Regions from separate parts of the Streptomyces sp. M41 genome, predicted to be linked through region 3. Evidence: riboswitches for the same ligand, from Rfam matches in the RefSeq annotation. Region 3 holds a riboswitch; each other region holds the start of a gene.
The links. Region 3 has a riboswitch for cobalamin ahead of metE (5-methyltetrahydropteroyltriglutamate--homocysteine S-methyltransferase). Riboswitches for the same ligand answer to the same signal wherever they lie in the genome.

Region 1 (5,817 bases), on a different contig from region 3:
ACGGAGTACCCGGTGTCGGTGGCGAAGCGCTTCGCCATGGCGCACAGATACGGCGCCTGCGGGTCCCCGCGGTCCAGGGCCTGGGCGGCCTGCTGGACGAGGGCCCGGGCGGCGGCGAGTTCGGTCGCCATGTCGGCAAGGCGGAAGCGCAGGGCTTGGGCGTCGAGGAGCCGCGCGCCGAACGCCTCCCGGTCGGCGAGGTGGGCCAGGCTGCGGTCGAGGGCGCTGCGGGCGCCGCCCAGGGAGCAGGCGGCGATGCCGAGCCGGCCGCCGTTGAGGCCGCTCATGGCAATGCGGAAGCCGTCGCCCGCACGGCCGAGCAGCCGGTCGGCCGGCAGGCGTACCTCGTCGAGGATCACTTGTCGGGTGGGCTGTGCGTTCCAGCCCATCTTGCGTTCGTCGGGGCCGAAGGAGAGACCCCGGTCGTCCTTGTCGACGACGAACGCGGAGACACCTTGCGGGCCTTCGCCTCCCGTGCGGGCCATCACGATGTAGAGCTGGGAGGCGCCGGCGCCGGAGATGAACTGCTTCACCCCCGTGAGCACCCAGTGGTCGCCGTCGCGGACCGCACGCGTGGTGAGGGCGGCGGCGTCCGACCCGGCACCGGGCTCGGTCAGGCAGTAGCTGCCCAGGTCCTCCATCGCGCACAGGCGGGGCAGCCACCGCTCGCGCTGGACGGTGTCGCCGTAGCGTTCGATCATCCAGGCGACCATGTTGTGGATGGACAGATACCCGGCGATGGACGGGCAGCCGGAGGCGAGCGTCTCGAAGACGAGGACGCCGTCGGCGCGGGTCAGGCCGGAGCCGCCGGACTCCTCTCGCACGTAGACGCCGCCGAGTCCGAGGCCGGCCGCCTTGCGCAGTACGTCGACCGGGAAGTGCTTGTCCCGGTCCCAGTCCAGGGCGTGCGGGGCGAGGTGGTCCTGGGCGAAGTCGAGAGTGGTCTCGACGAGGGCCTGCTGGTCCTCGGTGAGCAGGGTGCTGGTCATGGTCGCTCAGCCCATCGTGGGGATGGTGAAGCTCGCGCCCTCGCGCAGACCGGCGGGCCAGCGGGAAGTCACGGTCTTCGTACGGGTGTAGAAGCGGATGGCGTCCGGTCCGTGCTGGTTCAGGTCGCCGAACCCGGAGCGCTTCCAGCCGCCGAAGGTGTGGTAGGCGACCGGAACCGGGATGGGCACGTTGACGCCGACCATGCCGGTGTTCACCCGCCGGGTGAAGTCACGGGCGGTGTCGCCGTCCCGGGTGAAGATCGCGACGCCATTGCCGTAGAGATGCTCGCTGGGCAGGCGCAGCGCCTCCTCGTAGTCGGCGGCGCGGACGACGGACAGCACCGGGCCGAAGATCTCCTCCTGGTAGATGCGCATGGCAGGAGTCACCCGGTCGAAGAGGGAGGCGCCCGCGAAGAACCCGTTCTCGTGGCCGGCGAGGGTGAAGTCCCGTCCGTCCACGACGAGTTCGGCGCCCTCCTCGACGCCGAGGTCGACGTACGAGCGGACGCGGTCCACCGCGTCACGGCCGACCAGTGGCCCGAAGTCCGCCTCGAGGTCGTCGCTGCGGCCGATCCGCAGCGTGGCGATGCGCTCCTTGAGCCGGGCCACGAGCGCGTCGGCGGTGTCCTCTCCGACCGGGACGGCGACGGAGATCGCCATGCAGCGCTCGCCGGCCGAGCCGTACCCGGCGCCGATCAGCGCGTCCACGGCCAGGTCGAGGTCGGCGTCCGGCATCACGATCATGTGGTTCTTGGCGCCGCCGAAGCACTGGGCGCGCTTGCCGTGGACGGCGGCGGTGGCGTAGACGTGCGCGGCGATCGGCGTGGAGCCGACGAAGCCGAGGGCCGCCACGCGGGGGTCTTCGAGCAGGGTGTCGACGGCGTCCCGGGCACCGTTGACGACGTTCAGGACGCCGGGCGGCAGACCGGCCTCCAGGAAGAGTTCGGCGAGGCGCAGCGGAACGGACGGGTCCCGCTCCGACGGCTTGAGGACGAAGGCGTTGCCGCAGGCCAGTGCCGGGGCGGCCTTCCACAGGGGGATCATCGCGGGGAAGTTGAACGGGGTGATCCCGGCGACGACTCCGAGCGGCGCGCGCAGCGAGTGCACGTCGATGCCGGTGCCCGCGTTGTCGGTGAACTCGCCCTTGAGCAGATGCGGGATGCCCGCGGCGAACTCGACGACCTCCAGGCCCCGCTGGATGTCGCCGTGCGCGTCGGCGATCGTCTTGCCGTGCTCGGCGGAGAGCAGGCGTGCCAGCGCGTCCTTCTCCTGCTCCACCAGGTGCAGGAACCTCAGCAGCACGCGGGCGCGGCGCTGCGGGTTCCACTCCCCCCACGCACGCTGTGCCTGGGCGGCGTCGGCGACCGTCGCCTCGGTCTCGGCGCGGCTCGCGAGGGGTACCAGGGCCTGGACCTCGCCGGTGTTGGGGTCGTACACCTCGCCGAAGGCCCCCGATGTTCCCGGGGTGGGCTTGCCGCCGACGAAGTGCGTCAACTCGCGCACGGAGGCGCGTTCGTGCTCGCGGACCATGACTGCCTGCTCTCGTCAGGAGGGATCCGGGGATGGCGCGCCGGTCCCGCACACGGACGCGGGTGGCGTACGGGTGCCGGGGGCGCGAGATCGCGTATGGCCGAAGCCCCGTCAGACGACAGGCTCACCAGGGTCGTGGGTACACACCGGTGCCATGCGTGTCAGCTCCATCCTCGTGGAAAACACGGACATCCCGCGGCCGGTATCCTGACTCCCGGATCAGCGCGCGCCGTCCGCCTTCCCGACATCCAGCTCGTCAGTGGCGTAATACTCGACGGCGTACTCCCCGGTCACAGTGGCGGGACCGTGCCGGATTCACACCGGCTTCCCTGCACCGCGGGCCTTGTACTCGGACTATATAGTTGGACGTCCTAGTAAATCCAGGGCTGATGGCCATTCCCTCAGAACGGCAAGCAGATCCCTGCCCTGGTCCGACTCGCCAGCCCTTGGGAGCCGAGTCGGGCCGCAACCCCACCCCCGCCGGCCCGCGCCAGGTACGCGGGAGGCGGGGGCATTTCGCTCCCCGGGGTGGAGCGGGTTTCAGAGCCCGAGGTCGGAGAGGCCCGGGTGATGGTCGGGGCGGCGACCCAGCGGCCAGTGGAACTTGCGCTCTTCCTCCGCGATGGGCAGGTCGTTGATGCTCGCGTGGCGCGCGCGCATGAGGCCGTTGGCGTCGAACTCCCAGTTCTCGTTGCCGTAGGCGCGGAACCACTGGCCGGAGTCGTCGCGGTATTCATAGGCGAACCGCACCGCGATGCGGCTCCCGTCGAAGGCCCACAGCTCCTTGATGAGGCGGTACTCCAGTTCCCGGTTCCACTTGCGGGTCAGGAACTGCACGATCTCGTCGCGCCCGGTGACGAACTCCGCTCGGTTACGCCACTGCGAGTCGGGCGTGTAGGCGAGGGCCACCGTTTGGGCGTCCCGCGTGTTCCAGCCGTCCTCGGCCCGGCGGACCTTGGCCATCGCCGTTTCACGCGTGAAGGGCGGGAGCGGGGGGCGCTGCTCGGACATGACGCACTCCTGTGAGTAAGCCTTACGACATGGAGAACGATCGTTCTCGCATACCCACACCGTATGAGAACGATCGTTCTCGCGCAACCGGCACTCCGCATGGCCGTCTCCGTCGAACGGGCAGAGCATCAGCGGCGCCTGGCGCAAAGCGGCGCCGGGGTGTTGACCGGTTCGCTCGGGCCTGTGACACTCGCGAGGCGAAAAGTGGTTTAGACCTCTTATCCGGTGCCCTGCCCGGCGTGTGCATGGGAGACGCGATGAGTTCCAGCAGAAGTCCCTTGAGCGCACTGATCACCGTCACAGTCACCTCGGTGGCTCTCATGCTGAGCCCTGCGGCCCCGTCATCGGCAGCGGACGCGCCCCCCGCTCCACATGCGTCTTCACGCTCCCGCGCCGCCACAACCCTGCCCATCGTCCATCCCGTTCCTCGGTCGCTGGTCCATGCCGGTGACGATGTGTCAGTCACCCGCAGAGTCGTCCTGGTCAGCGACGAAGACACGGACGCTCCGGCGGCTGCGCGACTCCGCGAGGTCCTCGAAGAGCACGGTGCCGCAAGCATCGATGTAGTGGAGCCGGACCGGGACGCGACGTTCCCTGAAGGGGCCCTGACCGTGTTGTTGGGCCCCGCGTCCCGGCCGGACATAGCCCGCGTGCTGCACCGGACGAACGCACCCGCACGACCGGAGAGCTATGCCCTACGGGTCACCGGCAGCAAGCACGGACCCGGCGTGGTGACACTGGCGGGCCATGACACGGCAGGGCAGTTCTACGCGGTCCAGACCCTGCGTCAGCTACTGCGCCCCTCCCGCGAGGGAGCCTGGCAGATCGCCGGAGTCCGCGTCGATGACCACCCCGCCATGGCCCTGCGTGGGACCATCGAAGGCTTCTACGGACAGCCGTGGACCCACAAGGAGCGCCTGGACCAGATGGCCTTCTACGGCGATGTGAAGGCCAACACCTACATCTACGCCCCCAAGGACGATCCGTATCACCGGAGCAAGTGGCGGGACCCCTATCCTGCGGACAAGCTCGCCGAACTCGGCACGCTGGTCCGTAAAGCCGCGGACAATCACGTCCACTTCACCTTCGCTGTCTCCCCCGGTGAATCCATCTGCTATTCCGACCCCGCCGATCGGAACGCGCTCAAGAACAAGCTGCAAGCGCTGTACGACCTGGGGACGCGGGCGTTCTCGATCCCGTTGGACGACATCAGCTACACCCGGTGGAACTGTGCCGGCGACAGGTCCGTCTACGGGGAGCCCGGCAGCAGGACGGCGGCTGCGGCTCAGGTGGATCTCCTCAATGACGTGCAGCAGAACTTCATCTCGACCCACGAGGGTGCCCGCCCGCTGCAGACGGTACCCACCGAGTACGGCGACTTGAAGGACACGGCGTACAAACAAGAGATTCGAGCGTCGCTCGATCCCACGGTCGTGGTGATGTGGACCGGGACCGACGTCGTGCCGCCCAGCATCACCAACGCCCAGGCGGACGCGGCGTCCGCACTCTTCGGCCGCAAGGTCTTCGTGTGGGACAACTACCCGGTCAACGACTTCGGCAACACCAGCGGGCGGCTTCTGCTCGCTCCCTACGCCAAGCGGGAGGCCGGGCTGTCCGATCACCTCAGCGGGATCGTCGCCAATCCCATGAACCAGCCGTACGCAAGCAAGATCGCCGTCTTCGGTGCCGCCTCGTTCGCATGGAACGACCGCGCCTACCGGGCCGACCAGAACTGGGCCGGAGCGATGTCCTACCTGGCGGGCGGCAAGCGCCGGGCAGCCGATGCCCTGACGGTCTTCGCCGACCTGGAGCACCTCGCGCCCACGTTCGGCTCCACCCCCTGGCAAAGCCAGGCACCACGACTTGCCTCCCGGATCTCCGCATTCTGGGCGGCATGGGATCACGGTGACCGCAAGCAGGCCCTCAAGTCGATGCGCGCCTACGCCCGGGCCATCACGCACGCCCCGGTGACGATCCGCAGCGGCACGGTGCAACCCGGCTTCGTCGTCGATGCAGACGACTGGCTGGATGCCACCAGGCTCTGGGGCGGGGCCACCGTGAAGATGCTCGCTGCGCTCGCTGCGCGCGAGTGTGGGGACAAGGACCGTGCCGAGACTCTCGCAGCGGCGGCACGCGCCCTCCGGGACGAGGCCAAGGCACTGCGCACCTCACCGGGCCGCAATACCTGGGGCGAGGTGCAGCCCAAGGTGGGTGATGGCGTCCTCGACACCTTCCTCGCCCAGGCCGATGCCCGCCTCACCGGTGGGACGTGGGGCGAAGGCCTGAT
Region 2 (5,817 bases), on a different contig from region 3:
GACTCCCGCTGCAATCTGGCCACCCGGCTGATGATGGAAGCACTCGGCAGTCAAGTACATGTCGTCTCCGACGAGAACGCCGTCGGCGGCCTGCTCGGCGCACGGCTGGCGTATGTGCGCCGGCTCTGTGCGGACGACCGGTACGTGTGGCTCAGCCAGTACACCAACCCCGACAACTGGAAGGCACACTACTTCCGGACGGCGCCGGCCATCGCCCGCTGGTTCCCGCAGCTCGACGTCCTGTTCATCGGCGTCGGCACCACCGGAACCCTGATGGGCTGCGCGCGCTGGTTCCGCTCCTGGCACCGGCCGGTGCGGATCGTCGCCGTGGACAGCGTCGGCTCCGCCATCTTCGGCGACGCTCCGGGCCGCAGGATGATCCCGGGCCTGGGCATGAGCGTACGGCCGCCGCTGCTCGACGAGGGCTACGTGGACGAGGCGGTACGCGTCGACGAAGCCGACAGCATCCGCACCTGCCGTGAGCTCGCCAGGCACGGCTTCCTGTTCGGAGGGTCCACCGGCACCGTGGTCAGCGGTGCGATGCGCTGGCTGGGCAGCCACGACCGGCCCGGCCTCACCCCCGTGGCGATCGCCCCGGACCTCGGCGAGCGCTACCTCGACACGATCTACCAGGCCAACTGGGTGCAGGCGCTCTACGGCGACGACGCACTCGTGCCGCCCGCGTCACCCGGCGACCGGACACCGACCGGCGAATCCAGCACCGCCCACCACATGCACCCTTGACACCCCGTCACGCGCCCCTGCACACACGGAACAAGGAGGCGGCCGGCACCGTGCGCCCCAGGAACCCGCCCGAGCAACCGGCACCAACGGCTCCCCGGCCGACGCTGCGGCCCGAACCGGTCGGGCCCGGGGTCTGGGCGCGGCCCCTGACACCGCCGCGCCCCGGTCGGCGACCGCACCTGTGGCTGGCGCGAGTGAAGGACCTGCGCGATGTCATCGCCCCGTACGCCGACTCGGTCCTGGACCCCGGCGAGAGGGCGCGGGCGGCGGCGTTCCGGCGAGCGGCGGACCGCGACGGCTATCGGGTCGCCCACGTCGGGCTGCGCATGCTCCTGGGCGGCTACCTCGGCATCGCGCCCGCGGAGGTGCCGTTGGTGCGCCTGCCCTGCCCCGTCTGCCGGGCTCCGCACGGCCGTCCCGCCGTGCACGGTGCCGCGCTGCACTTCTCCCTCTCCCGCAGCGGCGGACTCTGCCTCCTCGCCTTCGCGGCCACCCCCGTGGGCACGGACGTCGAGCGGATCCCCGCGGGCGATCTCGTCACCGACCTCGGTGCCGCCCTGCACCCCCGGGAGGCCGCCGAGCTCGCCGCCTGCCCGCCGGAGCGGCTTCCCGCGGCCTTCGCCCGGGCCTGGACCCGTAAGGAGGCGTACCTGAAGGGCCTGGGCACCGGACTCGGACGTGACCTCCACATGGATCACCTCGGCACCTCGCCCCTGGCGCCCGCCCAGGTGCCGGGCTGGGCCGTCGACGACGTCGCCGTGGCGGAGGGCTACGCGGCCGCCGTCGCGGTCGAGGCGTCCCGGGAGCTCACGCGGGGACGGGAATGAGGCCCAGGGGGTCGGAGGTGGGCTGACGCGAACCTCCGGCGGGTTCCACGGTGACGCACACCGCGGTGGCCTCCGCGAGCGGTCCTTCGAGAACGCGGACCAACTCCCCGCCCCGGCCGGGCAGCAGACCGGCGGGCCGGAACGTGTCGGCGTCCGCGTACCAGAGTTCGTAGACCTGGTCGCCCGTCAGCGCCGGCAGGTCCGAGACGACGAACGCGGCCCGGTCCTGGGCGCGCGAGGTGATGACGCTCGCCGTCGCCCCGTTCGACAGCTGCTCCTTGCTGATCGTGGCGTCGGAGGCGGAGATGACCTCGGCGATGTTCTCGTAGCGGGAACGGGCCTCGGCGATCCGCTCGTTCGCGGTGTCGGCCTCCGAGTGCTGCCACCAGGCCACACCCCCCAGCCCCGCCGCCACCGCCACGGACGCCGCCAGCGCCCACCCGAGAGCCCGGTCCAGCCGGCGGCGACGGCCCCGCGCGACGGCGGCGGGCCGCTCCTGCCGTACCGTGCCGATCTGAGCGAGCACCCGGCGGCGCACGTTCGCGGACGGTGTACGAGCCTCGGCCGCGCCCAGCGCGGTGGCAGTCGTCGTCAGCTCATAGGCCTCGCGCCGGCAGGGCGCACAGCTCGCCAGATGATTCTCGAAGACGGCCTCCTCCGCGGGCGGCAGAGCGTGCAGCGCGTAGGCGCCGACATCGAGATGCGGGTCCTCGGGATGAGCGTCGTCCGGACGCGGGTCATCGCCGTGATTCACGATCCGGCCTCCAGACACTCGCGCAAGCGCCGCAGCCCCTGTCGCATCCGTGACTTGATGGTGCCCGGCGGAGTGTCGAGCGAATCGGCCACCTCGGCGTACGTCAGCCCTTCGTAGTAGGCCAGCACCAGAGGCAGCCTGAGCTGCCGGGCCAGCTCGGCCAGACAGCGAAGGACGAGGACCTGCTCCTCCCGTGTCTCGATCTCTTCGGCGACAGCGTCGAAGGCCCGCTGCTGTTCCTGAGCGGCCGAGCGCATCTCCCGGGCCCTGCTCGCGGTGACGGACCGTACCCGGTCCACCGCGCGGCGGTGCGCGAGCGTGAGCACCCAGCTGCGGGCCGCTCCCCGCTCCGGCCGGAAGCGGCCCGCGGTACGCCACACCTCCACCATGACGTCCTGCACCACCTCCTCCGCCTGCGCCTCGTCCTTCAGCACCCGCCACGCCAGCCCCATGACCGGCGGCGCCAGGGCGTCGTACATGCCTGCGAAGGCGCGTTCGTCGCCGGTGGCGGCACGAGCGAGCAGGTCGTCCACCCGGGCGTCGTCGGGCGACCGACTCCGCCGGGTCCGGGTGTCGCCTTCGGTGTGCGCGTCCGTTCCTCGTTCCATCGCCGCTCCTCACCTCAGCTCGACACTCGCTCCATTCCGCCGCGAGCGCACCTTGGTACGAAGTCGTCCGCTCGACAGAGGGCCCTTTCGGCGTGCAGCACCGCCGCGCACCGGGGGGCGTGGCGGTGTCCGGTCGTCGACGGCGGGCGTGAAGGGGTGGCCGACCGGATGCGATGATGACCGGCGACAAGGCGACGGCGGTCCGAGGAAGCCGGTGTGAATCCGGCGCGGTCCCGCCACTGTGATCGGCGAGCGGATCCTTATCGGCCACCGTCCCTGGGGGCGGGAAGGCCGGGACGAGCATCGACCCGAGAGCCAGGAGACTCACGCGGTCGCCTCCTCGACGGACCACCGGGGCGGATCTCCCCGGAGAGAGGAATGTGGCATGCGCACGACGCGCGCGGAGGAACCGTCCGGGGAGACGTGGGATCAGCGGCGGGCCACGGCATCGGCGCCGTGCCGGGTCGTCGTCTGCCGGGACTGCTGCTGCGGTACCGCGAAGGTGATCGGTGTCGACCACGCGGCGCAGACCGAACGGCTGCGGGCCGAGGTGCCCGTACGTATCTCCGCCTGCCTCGACGTCTGTGAACAGGCCAATGTCGTCGTCGTACAGCCATCGGCCGCCGCCCGGGCCGCCGGCGCACGGCCGGTGTGGCTGGGCCTGGTCAACGACCCGGACGCGACCGAGGACATCGCGGCCTGGGTGCGCGCCGGGGGCCCCGGGGTGGCTCCACTGCCGGAGATCCTCGACCTGTACACCTTCACGCCGCCGCGCCGCCGCGTCACGTCCTGAGCGCCGGCCGCGGATCGTGCTGTTCCTTCAGGATTCGGCCAGGTGTCGCCGCGTGCCCGAGCGGGTCCCGCCCGGTTCGGCCACGGACTCCTGGCAACGGGGGTTGTGACAGGGGCCCGCCGTCCACACGGGGACGTACATGCCCATCGTCTTGTGTCGTTCCACGACGGTCTCCACCGGCTGCTTGCATCGGGGGCAGACGTGGGAAGACGGCGCAGCCGCGTTTGATTTCCGCTCACCGTTCATGCGGGTATTTTACGACCGCTTTGCACAGTTTTGGGAGTCGTTTGGCGTGATCGTCGCGTGTGCTCTCCGCTCGCGGATCATGGCTCACGCTGGGCATCGTCGACGGGTCCGCGCTGGTCCGACGGGTCGGCGTCCCCGGCCGGTGGCCCCTCGACGTCCCCCCGCGGCGGGCGCAGCATGCTGAGGGCGATGGAGACGGCCAGGATGGTGGCGATCACGGCGAGGCTGACCGGCGAGGGAATCTCCGGGATGTCTTCGCTGATCATTTTGTGGGAGGCCTGGAGGATCAGCTTGACGGCGATGAAGGAGAGGATCAGTGCCAGGCCCTTGCTCAGGTAATGGAAGCGGTCGAGCAGACCGGCGAGCATGAAGTACAGGGCGCGCAGGCCCAGGATGGCGAACGCGTTGCTGGTGTAGACGATGAAGGCGTCGCTGCTGACGGCCAGGACGGCAGGCACGCTGTCGACGGCGAAGACGAGGTCGGCGGCCTCGATCGCGGCGACGACGGCGAGCAGCGGGGTCGCGACGCGTTTCCCGGCTTCCTTGACGAAGAAGTGGGGGCCCGCGTACTCGTCCCGCACCGGGACGATCTTGCGCAGCAGCCGCACGGCGATGCTCTTGCCGGGGTCGAAGCTGTCCTCCTCCTCTTTGAGGATCTTGTACGTGCTGTAGAAGAGGATCGCGGCGAAGACGAACAGCACGGCGGTGAAGCGGCTGACCACCGCCACACCGGCGGCGAGGAAGACGCCCCTGAAGACCAGGGCGCCCAGGACGCCTAGGAACAGCACACGGTGCTGGTAGGCGCGGGGCACCTTGAAATAGCTGAAGATCAGCGCGAAGACGAAGAGGTTGTCGACCGACAGGCTCTTCTCCAGCAGCCATGCGGTGGTGTACTCCACGCCGGCACTCGTGCCGACCACGAGGAACACCACGGCGCCGAAGACGACGGCAAGGCCCACCCAGACCCCGCTCCAGGCGGCGGCCTCCCGGAAGCCGATGACATGCGCCTGCCGGTGCGCGAGCAGATCCACCGCCAGCGACACCAGCACGGTGACCGCGAAGACCATCCACAGCCAGAACGGCACGTCATGCACAGGCCCGGCCCCTCACCCGATCGACCGGCACTCTCCTCCTTCCGAGTCTGGAGCATGCGGCAGGGAGTTGCCTCCCCGGCGGCGCGCACGCAAGCGTCCGCCGAAGGAGGGGCGCCCGTCATGTGACGGGCTGGTCCGCCTCGACCGCCAGCTGTGTGCCCGCCGGCGACTCTGAGGGGAGGAAGGTCACCTGGGGAGCGCCCGTGCTGGGATGGACGGCCACCTCGCTCGCCACCCCGTACACCTCCGCCAGCAGGCGGGGCGTGAGGATCTCGGAGGGCGGACCCGAGGCGGCGACCCGGCCGGCCCGCAGCAGGTAGAGCCGGTCGCAGTAGTACGCGGCCAGGTTGAGGTCGTGCAGGGCCACCACAACCGTGGCCGGCAGACGGCGCAGCGTGCCGAGGACCTCCAGTTGATGGCGTATGTCGAGGTGGTTGGTGGGCTCGTCGAGGACCAGGAGGGAGGGCTGCTGGGCGAGCGCGCGGGCGATGAGCGCCCGCTGGCGTTCACCGCCGGAGAGGCGGTCGAAGGGACGGTCGGCCAGATCGGCGGCGTCCACGGCCGTGAGCGCCCTGTCTATGAGCTCGGCGTCCTCGGGGGTGTCTCCGTCGAGGAGGCGCTTGTGGGGTGTGCGGCCCATGGCGACGACCTCGCGGACCGTCAGGTCGAAGTCGGCACCCGGTTCCTGGACCACCGCCGCCACGGTGCGGGCCAGTTGCCGTACGGGAAGCCGCCAGGCGTCGGTGCCGTC
Region 3 (5,817 bases):
CACCGGTCGAGCGGGGGGCCGAACGACCGTCTCCGTCCGCCCCTCCGCTCCCACCCTCGCTCCGTCCCTCAGGAGAGCCCGATGTCCACCACCGCACTGACCCACCGTGTCCGTGTCCTCGCCGCTCCCGGTCACCGGCACGACGAGATCCTCACGCCCGCCGCCCTCGACTTCGTCGGCCATCTGGCCGCCGCCTTCTCCGAGCGCCGCCGGGACCTCATGAAGGAGCGCCGCAGGCAGGTGCTGCGGCTGGCATCGGGCTCCCCGCTCGACTTCCCCATGGTCACCTCCGCCGTCCGCGCCGACCCGACCTGGCAGGTCGCGCCGCCCGCGCCCGGCCTGACCGACCGCCGCGTCGAGATCACCGGCCCCCCGGACCGCCGTATGGCCGTCAACGCGCTCAACTCCGGCGCCAAGGTCTGGATGGCGGACTTCGAGGACGCCACCGCCCCGCTCTGGGACAACGTCGTCGGCGGGCAGCTCACCCTGCTCGACACCATCGAGCGCCGGATCGACTTCACGTCCGCGGAAGGCAAGGAGTACCGGCTCGGCGAGAGCGACCAGCTCGCCACGATCATGGTGCGGCCGCGCGGCTGGCACCTCGACGAGGAGCACCTGGAGTTCGAGGGGGGCCCGGTTCCCGCCGCGCTGGTCGACTTCGGCCTGTACTTCTTCCACTGCGCCCAGCGGCAGATCGACGCCGGGTACGGCCCGTACTTCTACCTGCCGAAGCTGGAGAACCGCTACGAGGCCCGGCTGTGGAACGACATCTTCGTCCTGGCCCAGGAACTCCTCGGCATCGCGCGCGGCACGATCCGCGCCACCGTCCTGATCGAGACGCTCACTGCCGCTTTCGAGATGGAGGAGATCCTCTACGAGCTGCGTGAGCACAGCGCGGGTCTCAACGCGGGCCGTTGGGACTACCTGTTCAGCCTGATCAAGACCTTCGGTCACCGCACCGACTTCCTTCTCCCCGACCGGGCGAAGGTGACGATGACCGCCCCCTTCATGCGCGCCTACACCGAACTCCTGGTCCGCACCTGCCACAAGCGCGGCGCCCACGCCATCGGCAGCATGTCCGCCGAGGTGCCCGGCAAGGACCCGGCCGCCAACGAGGCGGCGCTCGCCAAGGTCCGCCTCGACAAGGAGCGCGAGGCCGAGGACGGTTTCGACGGGTCGTGGGTGGCCCACCCGGGCCTGGTGTCCGTCTGCCGTGAGGTGTTCGACGGGGTCCTCGCCGAGCGGCCGCACCAGCTCGACCGCACCCGCGACGACGTCGAGGTGACCGCGGCCGACCTGCTGTCCGTGCGACGGATCAGCGGACCGCCGACCGCCGAAGGCGTGCGCACCAACATCGCCGTCGCGCTGCGTTACTTCGCCGCCTGGCTGCGCGGCCAGGGCGCCGTGGCCCTGTACGACCTGATGGAGGACGCGGCCACCGCCGAGATCGCCCGCGTGCAGATCTGGCAGTGGCTGCGTCACCGGGTCATCGACCGGGAGACGGTACTGCGGCTGCTCGACGACGAGATCGTCGCGCTCGGCGCCGAGTACCCCTGGGCGCCCGTCGACGAGATCCGCGCCCTGTTCGAACGGACCGCGCTGGCGGGCGAGTTGCCGCTGTTCTTCACCCCGGACGCCTACAGCCGTCACCTGGTGAAGCGGGCGGAGGCCGGAGCATGAGCGGGAACATCACGCGCGTCGGCGTGGTCGGCGGCGGGCAGATGGGCGCCGGAATCGCCGAAGTGTGCGCACGGGCCGGACTCGACACCGTGGTCTGCGAAGTGGACGCGGTCGCGGCCCGCGCCGCCCGGGACCGGATCGCGGCGTCGCTGGAGCGCGCGGTGCGCCGCGGCAAACTGGAGGAGTCCGCCGCACAGGACACGCTCGCCCGCATGGTCTTCACCGGCAGCCTGGACGACCTCGCCGACCGGCAGCTCGTCGTCGAGGCCGTCATCGAGAACCCAGATGCGAAGGCCGAGATCTTCGCCGCCCTTGACAAGATCGTCGAGGCGGAGGACGCGATCCTGGCGACCAACACCTCCTCCCTGCCGATCATGCGGCTCGGCATGGCGACCAGCCGGGCGGACCGGGTCGTGGGGCTCCACTTCTTCAACCCGGTGCCGGTGCTGCCGCTGGTGGAGGTGGTGACCTCCCTGCACACGTCCCCGGAGACGGTCACCACCGTGCAGGACTTCGCCACCGGACTGCTCGGCAAGACAGTGATCCACTCCCGGGACCGGGCGGGATTCGTCGTCAACGCCCTGCTGATCCCGTACCTCCTGTCGGCGGTCCGGATGGCGGAGTCCGGCTTCGCCACCGCCGCCGATATCGACACGGGCATGGAGCTGGGCTGCGCCCACCCCATGGGCCCGCTGAAGCTCGCCGACCTCATCGGCCTGGACACCGTCGCCTCGATCGCCGAGTCCCTGTACGACGAGTTCCGTGAGCCGCTCTACGCCCCGCCGCCGCTGCTCCAGCGGATGGTGGAGGCGGGACTCCTCGGCCGGAAGACGGGCCGCGGGTTCCACACCTACGACCAGGACTGAGGGCCTGGTACGACGCGGGCTGAGGGGCCCGCGGGCCGCAGGGATGAGGGTCCCGCGCGGCGAGAACAGGGGAAGGGCGGGAAGCGCGAGTGCGGCGCTTCCCGCCCTCCTGCGTCCCGGCCTCCGCGTTCCCGCACCCCGTGTTCCCGTGACCCACCTCACACCATCCGGATAGTGGACGACCTGCTCTGCTCAGATGCGACACCCCGTAGGCTGGCCTGCGCAGCTGGTTCGCCCCGTCCGCCAGGCGGGATGCGTCGTAAGAGGGAACCCGGTGGGAATCCGGGACTGCCCCGCAGCGGTGAGCGGGAACGACCGCCGTCATACGCACTGGGTCCGACGTACCGGGCCTGGGAAGCGACGGCCAGTAGATGTCCTCCGTCACGGAGGGCGTGCCCGCGAGTCCGAAGACCTGCCAACTGCCCGTGCGCGGACCATTCCGTGCGCGGCATCCCGGTGACCTCGAGGGCGGGTCGGCGTACATACCAGACGGACGAACCGTGCCTTTGCCGCGCACGCTCCGGTCCGTCCGGTTTCGTCACCCCTTCGCGCTCTCGTCCCGTCGCCGGGATCTCAGGGATTCATCTCGCGAAGGAGATCTCCGTGACCAGCAAGCCCGCAGCCGCGGCAACACGGTCCACCGTGTACGGCTACCCCCGCCAGGGACAGAACCGGGAACTGAAGAAGGCGATCGAGGGCTACTGGAAGGGCCGCGTCACCGCGGACACCCTCCGCTCCACTGCCGCCGACCTGCGCCGTACCAACTGGCAGCAGCTGGCCGAGGCCGGCATCGACGAGGTCCCCACCGGTGACTTCTCGTACTACGACCACGTCCTGGACACCACCGTCATGGTCGGCGCGATCCCCGAGCGCCACCGGGACGCCGTCACGGCCGACACCCTCGACGGCTACTTCGCCATGGCGCGCGGCACCCAGGACGTGGCGCCGCTGGAGATGACCAAGTGGTTCGACACGAACTACCACTACCTGGTGCCGGAGCTGGGCCCGGACACCGTCTTCACGGCCGACTCGGCCAAGCAGGTCGCCGAACTCAAGGAAGCCCTCGCCCAGGGCCTGACCGCCCGCCCCGTCCTGGTCGGCCCGGTCACCTACCTGCTGCTCGCCAAGCCCGCCCCCGGCGTGGCCGCGGACTTCGAGCCGCTCACCCTGCTGGACCGCCTGCTGCCGGTGTACGCCGAGGTCCTCGCCGACCTGCGCGCCGCCGGCGCCGAATGGGTCCAGATCGACGAACCCGCCCTCGTCCAGGACCGCACCCCGGCCGAGCTGAACGCCGCCGAGCGCGCCTACCGTGATCTCGGCGCCCTCACCGACCGGCCGAAGCTGCTGGTCGCCTCGTACTTCGACCGGCTCGGCGACGCCCTGCCCGTCCTGGCCAAGGCACCGGTCGACGGCCTCGCCCTGGACTTCACCGAGTCCGCCGCCGCCAACCTCGACGCGCTCGCCGCCGTCGGCGGACTGCCCGGCAAGCGCCTGGTCGCCGGCGTGGTCAACGGCCGCAACATCTGGGTCAACGACCTCGAGAAGTCCCTCGCCACGCTCGGCACCCTGCTCGGGCTGGCCGACCGCGTCGACGTGTCGTCCTCCTGCTCCCTCCTCCACGTGCCGATCGACACGGCCCTGGAGCGGGACATCGAGCCGCAGATCCTGCGCTGGCTGGCCTTCGCCAAGCAGAAGACCGCCGAGATCGTCACCCTCGCCAAGGGCCTCGCCCAGGGCACGGGCGCGATCACCGCCGAACTCGCCGCCAACCGGGCCGACCTGGCCTCCCGCGCGGGCTCGCCGATCACCCACGACCCGGCCGTGCGCGCCCGTACCGCCGCCGTCACCGAGGCCGACGCCCGCCGCTCCCAGCCGTACGCCGAGCGGGCCACCGCCCAGCGCGCCCATCTCGGCCTTCCCCTGCTGCCGACCACCACCATCGGCTCCTTCCCGCAGACCGGCGAACTGCGCACCGCACGCGCCGACCTGCGCGGCGGGCGGACCGACACGGCCGGCTACGAGGAGCGCATCAAGGCCGAGATCCAGGAAGTCATCTCCTTCCAGGAGAAGACCGGGATCGACGTCCTCGTGCACGGCGAGCCCGAACGCAACGACATGGTCCAGTACTTCGCCGAGCAGCTCACCGGCTTCCTCGCCACCCAGCACGGCTGGGTCCAGTCCTACGGCACCCGCTACGTCCGTCCGCCGATCCTGGCCGGCGACATCTCCCGCCCCGAACCGATGACGGTGCGCTGGACGACGTACGCCCAGTCCCTCACCTCCCGCCCGGTCAAGGGCATGCTCACCGGACCGGTCACCATGCTCGCCTGGTCCTTCGTCCGCGACGACCAGCCCCTCGGCGACACCGCCCGCCAGGTCGCCCTCGCCCTGCGCGACGAGGTGAGCGACCTGGAGGCCGCCGGGACCTCGGTCATCCAGGTCGACGAACCCGCGCTGCGCGAGACCCTGCCCCTGCGCTCCGCCGACCACCCGGCCTACCTCGCGTGGGCGACCGAGGCGTTCCGGCTCAGCACCAGCTCTGTGCGGCCGGACACCCAGATCCACACCCACATGTGCTACGCCGAGTTCGGCGACATCGTCCAGGCCATCGACGACCTCGACGCCGACGTCATCAGCCTGGAGGCCGCCCGCTCCCACATGCAGGTCGCCCGCGAACTCGCCGCCCACGGCTACCCGCGCGAGGCGGGGCCGGGTGTCTACGACATCCACTCGCCGCGGGTGCCGAGCACCCAGGAGGCGGCGGAACTCCTGCGCACCGGACTGAAGGCCATCCCCGCCGAACGGCTCTGGGTCAACCCCGACTGCGGCCTGAAGACCCGCGGCTGGCCCGAGACCCGCGCCTCCCTGGAGAACCTGGTCGCCGCGGCCCGCACGGTGCGTGGCGAGCTGTCCGAGTCCTGATCCGCACATCCCGAGGGCCGGGGCGCCACAAGCGCCTCGGCCCCGACGAGCAGTACCGCCACGGCCACAAGCACAAGGGGGTTCATCGGTGAGGCACAAAGCGCGAGAGGTCATGGTGGACGGCCGGCCCATGGTCGCCGTGTCGGCGAAGGACTTCGAGAGCCTGCTCGCCATGCGCAGACAACTCGGCAGCCAGACCGCCAAGATGCGCGCGCTGCGCGACGCGCTCGTCGACATGACCGAGTTCCTCGATGGTCTCGCCGCGGAACTCGACGGCGAATCCCCAGCCGAACCGCACGATGCCTTCCCGCCCCTCGGTCCTCGGCACCGCCAGGCGGCGCTCGTGGCC
Region 4 (5,817 bases), on a different contig from region 3:
CCGCAGGTGGTGCGCCGGATCAACAACGCGCTGCTGCGCGCCGACCAGATCGCCACCGCCGAGAACGCGGGCGACACCACCGACTGGCTGGCGCCGATCGTCGCGGACGCCGAGGCCGGTTTCGGCGGCCCGCTCAACGCCTTCGAGCTGACCAAGGGCATGATCGCGGCCGGCGCGGCCGGCATCCACTACGAGGACCAGCTCGCCTCCGAGAAGAAGTGCGGCCACCTCGGCGGCAAGGTCCTCGTCCCGACCTCGCAGCACATCCGGACCCTCAACGCGGCCCGTCTCGCCGCCGACATCGCCGACGTGCCGACCGTCATCATCGCCCGCACGGACGCCCTCGCCGCGAACCTGCTCACCACCGACGTCGACGAGCGCGACGCCGAGTTCACCACCGGCGAGCGCACGGCCGAAGGCTTCTACCGGGTCCGCAACGGCATGGCCCCGGTCATCGCACGAGGGCTCGCGTACGCCCCGTACGCCGACCTCATCTGGGTCGAGACCGGTACGCCGGATCTCGCCCAGGCCCGGGAGTTCGCGGAGGCCATCCACGCCCAGTACCCGGACCAGATGCTGGCCTACAACTGCTCGCCGTCCTTCAACTGGAAGGCGGCGCTGGACGACGACCAGATCGCCAAGTTCCAGCGGGAGCTGGGGGCCATGGGGTACCGGTTCCAGTTCATCACCCTGGCCGGGTTCCACTCCCTCAACCACGGCATGTTCGACCTCGCCCGCGGCTACGCCGAGCACGGCATGACCGCGTACGTCGACCTCCAGGAGCGGGAGTTCGCCGCGCAGCAGCACGGCTTCACCGCCGTCAAGCACCAGCGTGAGGTCGGCACCGGCTACTTCGACCTGGTCTCCACCGCCGTCAACCCCGCCTCCTCCACCACGGCGCTCGCCGGGTCCACGGAGGAAGAGCAGTTCCACTAGGCCACCAGGCCCCGCCGTCCGGACATGCCGCCCTCCGGACGGCCCTCGGCCAAGCCGGAGGGGGGACGAAACCGTCTCCGTCCCCCCTCCGCTCTCATCCCTCAGGAGAGCCCGATGTCCACCACCACACTCACCCACCACGTCCGCGTCCTCGCCGCCGCCGGTCACCGGCACGACGAGATCCTCACGCCCGCCGCTCTCGACTTCGTCGGCAGGCTGACCGGCGCCTTCGCGGAGCGCCGTCGGGAACTTCTGAAGGAGCGTCGCCGGCAGGCCCTGCGGCTGGCCAGTGGCTCGCCGCTCGACTTCCCCATGGTCACCTCCGCCGTGCGCGCCGACCCGAGCTGGCGGGTGGCGCCGCCCGCGCCCGGTCTGACCGACCGCCGGGTCGAGATCACCGGCCCGCCCGAGCGTCGTATGACCGTCAACGCCCTCAACTCCGGCGCCCCGGTCTGGCTGGCGGACTTCGAGGATGCCACCGCGCCCAGCTGGGACAACATCGTCTCCGGTCAGCTCAACCTGCTCGATGCCATCGAGCGTCGCATCGACTTCACCTCGACGGAGGGCAAGGAGTACCGGCTGAGGGACCGCGACCGGCTCGCCACTATCGTGGTGCGACCTCGTGGCTGGCACCTCGACGAGGAGCACCTGGAGTTCGACGGCCGGCCGGTGCCCGCGGCCCTGGTCGACTTCGGGCTGTACTTCTTCCACTGTGCCCAGCGGCAGATCGACGCCGGGCACGGCCCGTACTTCTACCTGCCCAAGCTGGAGAACCGCTACGAGGCCCGCCTGTGGAACGACATCTTCGTCGCCGCGCAGGAACTCCTCGGCATCCCGCGCGGCACCATCCGCGCCACCGTTCTCATCGAGACGATCACCGCCGCCTTCGAGATGGAGGAGATCCTCCACGAACTGCGCGAGCACAGCGCTGGACTCAACGCCGGCCGCTGGGACTACCTGTTCAGTCTCATCAAGACGTTCGGCCACCGCACCGACTTCCTCCTGCCCGACCGGGCGCAGGTCACCATGACCGCGCCGTTCATGCGCGCCTACACCGAACTCCTCGTCCGTACCTGCCACAAGCGCGGCGCGCACGCCATCGGCGGCATGGCCGCCCAGGTGCCCGGCAAGGACCCCGCCGCGAACGAGGCCGCGCTCGCCAAGGTGCGCCTCGACAAGGAGCGGGAGGCGGAGGACGGCTTCGACGGGTCGTGGGTGGCTCATCCCGCGCTCGTCCCCGTGTGCCGCGAGGTCTTCGACAACGTCCTCGGCGCACGGCCGCACCAGCTCGACCGCACCCGGGACGACGTGGAAGTGGCACCGGCCGACTTGTTGTCGGTGCGCCGGATCAGCGGCCCTCCCACGGCGGAGGGGGTGCGCACCAACGTGTCGGTGGCGTTGCGGTACTTCGCCGCCTGGCTGCGCGGCCAGGGCGCGGTCGCCATCAACGGGCTGATGGAGGACGCGGCCACCGCCGAGATCGCCCGCGTGCAGATCTGGCAGTGGCTACGGCACCAGGTGATCGACCGGGAGACGGTGGAGCGGGTGCTGGACGACGAGCTCGTGGCGCTCGGCGCCGAGTACCCGTGGGCGCCCGTCGACGAGATCCGCGCTCTCTTCGAACGGACGGCCCTGGTGGGTGAACTTCCGCTGTTCTTCACCCCGGACGCCTACAGTCGCCATCTGGTGCGGCGGACGGAGGCTCAGGGATGAGCGCGGTCATCGGACGCGTCGGCGTGGTCGGCGGCGGCCAGATGGGCGCCGGCATCGCCGAGGTGTGCGCACGGGCCGGGCTCGACACCGTGCTGTGCGAAGTGGACGCGGTCGCCGCTCGCGCCGCACGGGACCGCGTCGCCGGCTCGCTCGCCCGTGCCGTGCGACGGGGCAAGCTGACGTCGCAGGCCGCGGACGACGCTCTCGTCCGGCTCGTGTTCAGCAGCAGCCTGGAGGACCTCGCCGACCGGCAGCTCGTCGTCGAGGCCGTCATCGAGAACGCCGACGCCAAGACAGAGATCTTTACCGCGCTCGACAAGATCGTCGAAGACCCGGCGGCCGTGCTCGCCACGAACACCTCCTCCCTCCCGGTCATGCGGCTCGGCATGGCCACCAGCCGGGCCGACCGGGTCATCGGCCTGCACTTCTTCAACCCCGTCCCCGTCCTGCCGCTGGTCGAGCTGGTGACCTCGCTGCACACGGCACCGCAGACGGTCGCCGCGGTGCGGGACTTCGCCACCCAGGTACTCGGCAAGACGGTGATCCAGTCCCAGGACCGGGCCGGCTTCGTCGTCAACGCCCTGCTCGTCCCCTACCTGCTGTCCGCGATCCGCATGGCCGAGTCCGGCTTCGCCACCGCCGCCGACATCGACACCGGCATGGAACTGGGCTGCGCCCACCCCATGGGCCCGCTGAAACTCGCGGACCTGATCGGCCTGGACACCGTCGCGTCGATCGCCGAGTCCCTCTACGACGAGTTCAAGGAACCCCTCTACGCCCCTCCCCCGCTGCTCCAGCGGATGGTGGAGGCGGGGCTGCTGGGCCGTAAGGCCGGCCGGGGGTTCCACACCTACGACCAGGGCTGAGGCCCTGGTACGACGCGGGCTGAGGGGCCCGCACCGCCGCGGGGGTGAGGGTCCCGCGCGGCGCGACTGGGAAAAGGGGCGGGAAGCGCGTGTGCGGCGCTTCCCGTCCCTTCGCGTTCGGCCGGCGTAGTGTTCCGCGTCACCTGCCACATCCTGGACGGCTCTCTTGCCCGCGCGGCGACACCCCGTAGGCTGGCATGCGCAGCTGGTTCGCCCCGTCCGCCAGGCGGGAGGCGTCGTAAGAGGGAACCCGGTGGGAATCCGGGACTGCCCCGCAGCGGTGAGCGGGAACGACCGCCGTCATACGCACTGGGTCCGACGTACCGGGCCTGGGAAGCGACGGCCAGTAGATGTCCTCCGTCACGGAGGGCGTGCCCGCGAGTCCGAAGACCTGCCAACTGCCCGTGCGCGGACCATTCCGTGCGCGGCATCCCGGTGACCTCGAGGGCGGGTCGGCGTACATACCAGACGGACGAACCGTGCCTTTGCCGCGCACGCTCCGGTCCGTCCGGTTTCGTCACCCCTTCGCGCTCTCGTCCCGTCGCCGGGATCTCAGGGATTCATCTCGCGAAGGAGATCTCCGTGACCAGCAAGCCCGCAGCCGCGGCAGCACGGGCCACCGTGTACGGCTACCCCCGACAGGGCCCGAACCGGGAGCTGAAGAAGGCGATCGAGGGCTACTGGAAGGGCCGTGTCGACGCCGAGGCCCTCCGCTCCACCGCCACCGACCTGCGCGCCGCCAACTGGCGACAGCTCGCCGACGCCGGCATCCACGAAGTGCCGACCGGCGACTTCTCGTACTACGACCACGTCCTGGACACCACCGTCATGGTCGGCGCGATCCCCGAGCGGCACCGCGCCGCCGTCGAGGCCGACGCACTGGCCGGCTACTTCGCCATGGCCCGTGGCACACAGGACGTCGCACCTCTGGAAATGACCAAGTGGTTCGACACCAACTACCACTATCTGGTGCCCGAGTTGGGCCCCGACACCGACTTCACCGCGAACTCCGCCAAGCAGGTCGCGGAACTCAAGGAGGCCCTGGCGCTCGGTCTGACCGCCCGGCCCGTCCTGGTCGGCCCCGTCACCTACCTCCTGCTGGCCAAGCCCGCCCCGAGCGTCCCGGCCGACTTCGAGCCGCTCACCCTGCTCGACCGCCTGCTGCCCGTGTACGCCGAGGTCCTCGCCGACCTGCGCGCGGCCGGAGCCGAGTGGGTCCAGCTGGACGAGCCCGCCTTCGTGCAGGACCGTACCCCGGCGGAGCTGAACGCCGTCGCACGCGCCTACCGTGACTTGGGCGCCCTCACGGACCGTCCGAAGCTGCTGGTCGCCTCGTACTTCGACCGGCTCGGCGAGGCCCTGCCCGTACTGGCCAAGGCGCCCGTCGAAGGGCTGGCGCTGGACTTCACCGAGGGCGCCGCCGCCAATCTGGAGGCGCTCGCCGCCGTCGGCGGTCTGCCGGGCAAGCGGCTGGTGGCCGGTGTCGTCGACGGCCGCAACATCTGGATCAACGACCTGTCGAAGTCCCTCAGCACCCTCGGCACCCTGCTGGGTCTCGCCGACCGGGTGGACGTGTCGGCCTCCTGCTCACTGCTGCACGTACCGCTGAACGCGGCGGTGGAACGGGACATCGAGCCGCAGATCCTGCGCTGGCTGGCCTTCGCCAAGCAGAAGACCGCCGAGATCGTCACGCTCGCCAAGGGCCTCGCCCAGGGCACGGGCGCGATCACCGCCGAACTCGCCGCCAACCGGGCCGACCTGGCCTCCCGCGCCGGCTCCCCGATCACCCGCGACCCGATCGTGCGCGCCCGCGCGGAGGCGGTCACCGAGGCCGACGCCCGCCGCTCCCAGCCGTACGCCGAGCGGTCGGCCGCCCAGCGCGCCCATCTCGGCCTGCCGCTGCTGCCCACCACGACCATCGGGTCCTTCCCGCAGACCGGCGAGCTGCGCGCCGCTCGCGCGGACCTGCGCGCCGGCCGGACCGACACCGCGGGCTACGAGGAGCGCATCAAGGCCGAGATCCAGGAGGTCATCTCCTTCCAGGAGAAGACCGGGATCGACGTCCTGGTGCACGGCGAGGCCGAACGCAACGACATGGTCCAGTACTTCGCCGAGCAGCTCACCGGCTACCTCGCCACGCAGCACGGCTGGGTCCAGTCCTACGGCACCCGCTACGTCCGTCCGCCGATCCTGGCCGGCGACATCTCCCGCCCCGAACCGATGACGGTGCGCTGGACGACGTACGCCCAGTCCCTCACCTCCCGCCCGGTCAAGGGCATGCTCACCGGACCGGTCACCATGC

Region 1: it holds a riboswitch for cobalamin, as region 3 does, so the genes downstream of both, ACHBTE_RS15880 (CoA-acylating methylmalonate-semialdehyde dehydrogenase) here and metE (5-methyltetrahydropteroyltriglutamate--homocysteine S-methyltransferase) in region 3, are expected to answer to the same signal.
Region 2: it holds a riboswitch for cobalamin, as region 3 does, so the genes downstream of both, ACHBTE_RS15090 ((2Fe-2S) ferredoxin domain-containing protein) here and metE (5-methyltetrahydropteroyltriglutamate--homocysteine S-methyltransferase) in region 3, are expected to answer to the same signal.
Region 4: it holds a riboswitch for cobalamin, as region 3 does, so the genes downstream of both, metE (5-methyltetrahydropteroyltriglutamate--homocysteine S-methyltransferase) here and metE (5-methyltetrahydropteroyltriglutamate--homocysteine S-methyltransferase) in region 3, are expected to answer to the same signal.

The regions. Positions count from the first base shown of each region.
Region 1 covers NZ_JBIMKE010000010.1:134,427-140,243, forward strand. Annotated here, with positions in the region: gene ACHBTE_RS15875 (acyl-CoA dehydrogenase family protein) at 1-989, opposite strand, end outside; gene ACHBTE_RS15880 (CoA-acylating methylmalonate-semialdehyde dehydrogenase) at 996-2,519, opposite strand; cobalamin riboswitch at 2,699-2,873, opposite strand; gene ACHBTE_RS15885 (DUF1348 family protein) at 3,060-3,530, opposite strand; gene ACHBTE_RS15890 (beta-N-acetylglucosaminidase domain-containing protein) at 3,788-5,817, shown strand, end outside.
Region 2 covers NZ_JBIMKE010000009.1:172,738-178,554, forward strand. Annotated here, with positions in the region: gene sbnA (2,3-diaminopropionate biosynthesis protein SbnA) at 1-744, shown strand, start outside; gene ACHBTE_RS15075 (4'-phosphopantetheinyl transferase family protein) at 939-1,571, shown strand; gene ACHBTE_RS15080 (anti-sigma factor) at 1,552-2,325, opposite strand; gene sigK (ECF RNA polymerase sigma factor SigK) at 2,322-2,933, opposite strand; cobalamin riboswitch at 3,138-3,259, shown strand; gene ACHBTE_RS15090 ((2Fe-2S) ferredoxin domain-containing protein) at 3,319-3,726, shown strand; gene ACHBTE_RS15095 (TerC family protein) at 4,050-5,066, opposite strand; gene ACHBTE_RS15100 (ABC transporter ATP-binding protein) at 5,185-5,817, opposite strand, start outside.
Region 3 covers NZ_JBIMKE010000001.1:86,193-92,009, reverse strand. Annotated here, with positions in the region: gene aceB (malate synthase A) at 82-1,680, shown strand; gene ACHBTE_RS00400 (3-hydroxybutyryl-CoA dehydrogenase) at 1,677-2,546, shown strand; cobalamin riboswitch at 2,757-2,981, shown strand; gene metE (5-methyltetrahydropteroyltriglutamate--homocysteine S-methyltransferase) at 3,150-5,468, shown strand; gene ACHBTE_RS00390 (hypothetical protein) at 5,557-5,817, shown strand, end outside.
Region 4 covers NZ_JBIMKE010000010.1:82,749-88,565, forward strand. Annotated here, with positions in the region: gene aceA (isocitrate lyase) at 1-936, shown strand, start outside; gene aceB (malate synthase A) at 1,051-2,649, shown strand; gene ACHBTE_RS15745 (3-hydroxybutyryl-CoA dehydrogenase) at 2,646-3,515, shown strand; cobalamin riboswitch at 3,705-3,929, shown strand; gene metE (5-methyltetrahydropteroyltriglutamate--homocysteine S-methyltransferase) at 4,098-5,817, shown strand, end outside.